2 regions of the Secundilactobacillus sp. MJ173 genome follow, and region 1 is predicted to be linked to the other one. Evidence: predicted binding sites of a transcription regulator. Region 1 holds the regulator's gene; the other holds the start of a gene.
The links. The regulator Rex, encoded in region 1, represses fermentation and respiration genes when NADH is low (regulators of the CRP and FNR family bind a similar motif). The targets are predictions, from matches to a motif close to TTGTGAANTANTTCACAA.
Positions count from the first base shown of each region.

Region 2: a site for Rex is predicted at 1,747-1,764, ahead of AC6H04_RS00730 (HoxN/HupN/NixA family nickel/cobalt transporter). Genes of this name have one in related genera too.

Region 1 is NZ_BAAKGN010000060.1:100,606-104,037, forward strand. It holds gene groL (chaperonin GroEL) at 1-741, opposite strand, end outside; gene groES (co-chaperone GroES) at 801-1,085, opposite strand; gene AC6H04_RS09520 (redox-sensing transcriptional repressor Rex) at 1,368-2,006, opposite strand; gene AC6H04_RS09525 (ABC-F family ATP-binding cassette domain-containing protein) at 2,255-3,432, shown strand, end outside.
Region 2 is NZ_BAAKGN010000008.1:23,439-26,870, reverse strand. It holds gene AC6H04_RS00735 (cob(I)yrinic acid a,c-diamide adenosyltransferase) at 1-128, shown strand, start outside; gene AC6H04_RS00730 (HoxN/HupN/NixA family nickel/cobalt transporter) at 511-1,644, opposite strand; gene AC6H04_RS00725 (GNAT family N-acetyltransferase) at 2,306-3,160, opposite strand; gene AC6H04_RS00720 (histidine phosphatase family protein) at 3,350-3,432, opposite strand, start outside.

The sequences.
Region 1 (3,432 bases):
GATCAAGAGTGAACGACTTTGTTCAACAACCGATTGCAATAATGGCAAGATATCTTGAATGTTAGCAATCTTCTTGTCAGTAATCAGAATGTATGGGTTGTCCAAGTTAGCTTCCATCTTATCGTTGTCGGTAACCATGTACTGTGACATGTAACCACGATCAAACTGCATCCCTTCAACAACGTCCAAGCTAGTATCAACACCACGAGATTCTTCAATGGTGATAACCCCGTCGTTACCAACTTTTTCCATTGCGTCAGCAATCAAATCGCCGACTTGTTGGTCAGCTGAAGAAATAGATGCGATTTGAGCGATATCGCTCTTAGTGGCAACTTTGTGGCTCATCTCATGTAAAGCCTTAACAGCGGCGTCAGTAGCCTTTTCAATACCACGACGGATACCAACTGGGTTAGCACCGGCAGTCACGTTCTTCATACCTTCGTTAACGATTGCTTGCGTCAAAACAGTTGCAGTGGTGGTACCATCACCAGCAATGTCGTTAGTCTTTGAAGCAACTTCAGCAACTAACTTGGCACCAAGGTTTTCAAAGTGATCTGACAATTCAATAGCCTTTGCAATCGTAACCCCATCGTTAGTGATGGTTGGGTTACCATATGATTGTTCCAAAACCACGTTACGACCTTTGGGACCAATCGTTGTTTTAACTGTATCTGCTAACTTATCAACACCGGCAAGCATTGCTGACCGAGCGTCTTCAGAAAACTTAAGTTCTTTAGCCATAGTTTTACTTCACCTCATAAAATAATTTAGTTTAAAATTTTAGTCCAGTTACTTCTTAATTAGTCGACAATTGCGACTAGGTCTTTTTCATGGACAACGAGATATGAGTCACCGTTATACTTAACTTCAGTACCTGCGTATTTATCAAATAAGACAGTGTCGCCTTCTTTAACACTTGGCGCAACCTTTTCACCATTGTCAAGCACACGGCCACTACCTACGGCAACAACCTTGCCAGTTTGTGGTTTTTCCTGAGCATTACTTGCTAGTACGATACCACCAACAGTCTGTTCTTCTTCTTCTTGTGCTTGTAAAATTACACGGTCTCCTAATGGTTTTAACACTTGAATCCCTCCAATAAATATAAAGTTTAGCACTATTAGCACTCATCTAACATAAGTGCTAATCACAATTAATACTATAAAATTATTCCCACCCAAATGCAAGCCATTTACCTAAAAAAAGCACGATTTACTAAATCTTTTACATTGTCTTCGGTTTCCTAACAAAAGTAAAAGTGGCTCAACTACCAGTACATCAACTGATAATCGAGCCACTTCATTTAATTAAGTATTGAATACTTACCTGCGAAAACAGCAAGTCGCTATTCTCGCATTTGCAAATAATTACTCTTCTTCATTATAATGATCTAAAAAGTAGATCAACGTTTGCAGTTCATTAGTCAAATCAACGTTTTGGACCCGTACGTTTGTTGGCACGGATACTCGTAATGGCGTAAAGTTAAGAATCCCACGAACGCCACCCGCAATGGCATCGTCCGTGACGTTTTGAGCAACTGATTCTGGAACCGTCAAAATCACAATCTTGATTTGCTGATCCTCTAGCTGCTTACGTAATTCCGACATGGGATAAATCGGAACACCGCTCTGAACGGTATTTGCTAAATCTGGGCGGACATCAAACGCCGCACTGATCCGCACATTACTGTTCTGATGAAAATTAAAGTTCAGCAGGGCATTTCCTAAGTTACCCACACCAATAAGCGCAGCATTAGTTAGTTTGTCCTGATTTAAAATCTTTTTGAAGAACTTTAACAAACTATCAACATCGTACCCGTATCCTCGTTTTCCAAGTGCACCAAAATATGAAAAGTCACGACGAATCGTGGCCGAATCAACCTTAACGGCCTCTGAAAGTTCTGTTGATGATACTCGATTTTTATCAGAATCATGCAAAATATTGAGATAGCGGTAATAAATCGGTAATCGTTTTGCAGTGGCCTTCGGAATCTTTGTTTCTGCCAATTTCTCTTCCTCCTTGTGAATTTACCTAATTAAAAATACCTTAGAAAACGAATCTTTTATCATCAAAATAATTGCGAATTTCTAAAATAAATAAGTTTGTGAAAACATCATTCTAGTTAATTGTAGCATATTGGGGCGATTTGTGAAATAATTTTCAATAAAAAATCCATGAACATTTTACCAAACCTATCAGTATCTCACTAATTAATGGTAGAATAGTTTCACAATAGAAAGGCAGCTGATACGACATGTTATTACAGGTCCAACAAGTAACACGCCGGTTCGGCGCGGATACTCTTTTTGATAATGTCAACCTAGATGTCCCTGAACACGGTCGGGTGGCTCTCGTGGGTCGAAACGGTGCTGGTAAATCGACTCTGGTCCGCATGATTACGGGTATTGACGCTCCGGACGAGGGGCAAATTATTTACAAAAAAGGCATGACCATTGGGTATTTAGCTCAAGATACCGGACTCGATTCTGATAAATCAATTTGGGAAGAAATGGCCAGTGTCTTCCAAGAACTTCAGGATCAAGAAGATGAACTGCACCGTTTGGAAGAACGGATGAGCGACCCAGAAGTGATTAATAATAAAGAACAATTTGAACAACTTTCAAAAACTTACGATCAACGGCAAACTTCCTTCAAAAATAACAATGGTTACGGCTACCGTGCAGAAATTCGTGGTGTTCTACACGGTTTCGAATTTGGCGAAGAGGATTATGGACGCTCGATCAACGAATTGTCTGGCGGACAAAAAACCCAGTTAGCGTTAGCTAAGCTACTGCTCGAAAAACGTGATTTATTAGTTTTGGATGAACCTACTAACCATTTGGACGTTGAAACCTTAACTTGGCTTGAAGGCTATATTCAATCTTATAAGGGTGCCCTACTGATTGTTTCTCATGACCGTTATTTTTTGGATCGACTGGTGACTGAAGTCTACGAAATGTCTATGGGAACAGTCTTACACTTTCATGGCAACTATTCAGCCTACGTCACGCAAAAGGCAGCCCAATTGCAACGCCAATGGAAAGAATATGATAAACAGCAACATAAAATATCTCAGCTAGAAGATTTTGTTAACCGCAATATCGTGAGAGCCTCAACAACCAAACGGGCGCAAGCTAGACGTAAACAACTTCAGAAAATCGACCGTATACAGCGGCCTGAAGCTGATGATAAAGTCGCTCACTTTGCGTTCACTCCCCGTCGTCAAAGTGGCAACATCATTTTGACTGTAAAAGATCTGGCAGTGGGTTACGAGCCTAGCAAAGTATTAGCCCAACCAGTTAATATCGACATCAAAAAGCACCAAGCTATTGCCATCGTGGGTCCCAACGGCGTCGGTAAATCAACCCTCTTAAAAACCATTCTGGGAAAAATTCCTGCACTCGCTGGCAAAGTAACCTTTGGCACTGGTGT
Region 2 (3,432 bases), on a different contig from region 1:
TTAATAAGGACGTGCTGGTCTTCATTAACCGACTATCTGATTACTTCTTCGCTGCTGCCCGCTACGCAAACATGCTTGGCAAGAACGAGGATATTTTATACCGGAATAGCAAACCCGTCTTTCGGTAAACCATGTCTGTTAAAAAGCGACTTATCACGAAATCTAATTAGATTTCTCGATAAGTCGCTTTTTTCTGTGAATAATTAATGCTCACCAAACTCATAACAGATAATCGGAGTGGAATCCATGTTGGGATCATTGCGTATCCTGACCTTAGTGTTGAAAGTAAATGCGCCATTAGCATCAATTTCGTACATATCAGGTGTATTTGAAACATCAATAGGCATATTTTTATTGTGATGCTGTAATCGCGATTACAGTGACCATTCTAGTAAGGTTGATGTTGCCCGTGTCCCAGGTTTGTTGCAACCTGTGGATATAAAAAACGGCCTTACCACGATTGAATTTCGCAGTAAAGCCGCATAAACACTACTAATCAAACTGAAAGGATTAACCTAAACTGTGTTCATTTCCAGATTGCACAACGGACTGGTTCACGTGCACCGTACTTTCAGTATTGGCCTCGTTCATCCGTTCAAACACCGCTTCCTGATGTTGCTCAGCCTTTACGACTGCGTCATCCTTTGCTTTCAAGTTAAACACTTTCCAGATAATCAAGGCAGCTGACCAAGTAATTACAAATAAAATCACCAGGAGAATTCCGAGAATATTAAAATTCAGTGACTGAGCAAATTTAATCACCGGATTATGCCAATTTAAGTACCCACCAATTGCCTGCAGCACGTCCACAATACCAACGAAGAACGCTGCGGTGACCGATAATCCCGTCAGTGCAAGATTGTAATAGACTTTACGGAATGGTGAGGAGAATACCCAGCTGTACGCGGTGCTCATAAACAGGCCATCGCACGTATCCATCAGGCACATGCCCGAAGTAAATAGGATTGGGAATGAGAATACCGCGAACCACGGAATCCCTTTACTAGTTGCAACAGCCGATGTAGCAAGCACGGCAATTTGGGTGGCGGTATCAAAGCCAAGCCCAAACAAAAAGCCAACGCAAACCACTTGCCAGTTATGCTTAATGATGTTGAGCATCTTCTTAAAAGTCCTGAAGATCCGCGTATCAGTGGACGCATGTGCAGTGGAGAAATCGCCGTTGCTGATTGCTTTAAATGATTTCCAGATGCCAACCAAGATAATTAAATTAATCGTTCCAAGTAGTAACAGCATAAAACCAGCAAAAAGTGTTCCTAATACCCCACCGATATTCTGAAACGTCGGTAGTTGTTTCTTAGACCATTCAACGAAAAAGATCGTCAGCAAGGCCATAATCACGACCACTAATGAATGTCCCAGTGAAAAATAGAAGCCGACGCCGTGGGTGTTTTTACCATCGTTAATAAGTTTACGCGTCATGTTATCAATGGCGGTAATGTGATCCACATCAAAGGCATGCTGCAGACCAAAAGTAAACGATAGAAACGCCATGGCTAATAAGGATGGATAGCGGCTCAGATACATGAAGACGAGTCCCCACCCGACCACAAATAGAACAATAACGTAACCGCCGAACTTCAATAAATCTGGCTTTAATGGGTAATGAGTCCTTTTTGATTCCAATTGTAAAACCTCCGTGGTGGCCGACAACGTTAGGTGGTAACAGGGTACCTTGATTCTGTGACTAACAATGTCGTTGCCAGTAGTTTGGCTCATTTTGAAATGCTGTTTAGTAATTCACAAACCAATAAAAAAGTCATTATTAACACGAGCCTTTCGAACACACTCAATATACCATCGGCAATCCCAATTATTTTGTACCGTTTGACTTTCCCAGTCATACCGGCAATGTGTGACATTTTTAGCGTCATTCGATAAAGCGCTTTCAACCGTCAAATCAATCAATACCCATGATTAGTTACAAGTAATATGATTATATTGCGTTTTTATCGACAAAATTATCATTATTTCAGGGTAATTATTTGTTAAAGCATAAAATAAAACAACATTACTCAGTTTTCCGTACCCCTTGTTTCCCTTTATAAGATGGCGTACAAAAGGCTGCCAAATGCCATTTTAACAACAATTACACCGTTTTTAGCAAACGTTTTAAGTCCCGTTCCGCTAAAGTTTCATCGCCAATCAACACGATAATAATTTCACGATTACCGTTTTTAGAGAAAATTCTGTTTTATTTTGCACTAAAAAAGCCACCACAACGCTGAATCGAATCATCGTTATGACAGCTTCTTATATTGATACTATCATTCTAGCGTTTATTTAATTACTGAACCATGTCCGCATAATTCTTATACGTCTTAAAAAACGATTCTGCGTAACTACATTTAGGAATGATCTTAAGCTGGTAAGCTTTCGCCATGGCGATGACTTTGAGAACCAGTTGCTTTGCGATACCCTTTCCCCGTAATTCAGGCTGAACAGTGGTACTCGTGATGGTCAACGCGCCCGGTGTATCAAAGGTAAACTTAATCTCAGCTACCACCTCACCAGCATCATTTTTATGGTAGTAATGCCCATTACCAAGTGTTAGCGACAGTGGATCGGTGCTATCGTCTAAAAATTCGCCAACGCTCGATGACAGTGACGTGACGTAAAGCAACTTAACAAATGCATCGATGGCGGACTGCAAAAACCCAATCGTTCCTTCATTTTTTATCATGTCATGCTCATCAAACATGGTATCAGTGTGTGCAAGGTACACCTCTGGTCGCTGGACTGGAATAATGTTCAGTGTGGTAAAGGTTTGCCGCAGATGATGGTTCGCACCATATCCACCCGCGTTGCCAATAGAATCCGAAACGACCAAAGCAACTCGACCGCCAAAGTGGTTCGTCGGCCGTGAACCAATATCCATGGCATTTTTTAAGGCGCCTGGAATCGAACGATTATACTCCGGCGTAACGATCAGTAATCCATCTAGCGTATCTAACTGATTTCTGAAACGATTCCACTCCGGCACACCATTTGGATCAAGATCATCGTTAAATAATGGCAGTACACCTATGTCTAAAAACTCTGCTTCAATGTTACTCGGTAGTAGTGATACTAAGACTTTAGCAATCTTTTTTGAATATGACCCCTTACGTAAACTACCAACAAATACCCCTATTTTTTTCAAGAAAACCACCTCAAAAATATCTATAGATTGACAATCTGCGTCTAACACATTAATTGTAAGCACTTACATTATATGACGTGATGCGCCAAAAAGCTCGTATATGAGCAAGTTGGATATAATAAGATTATTTTTTCAAAATAGTCTTATTCATCATTACGCCTATCAGACAGCGCATTATGGTACAACCACTTAATATTGTTGATTATAGGACCATACATAGGACTGGCCATTAGCAGCATCAACGCTTATCTTGGTCACGCTGGTATTACCAG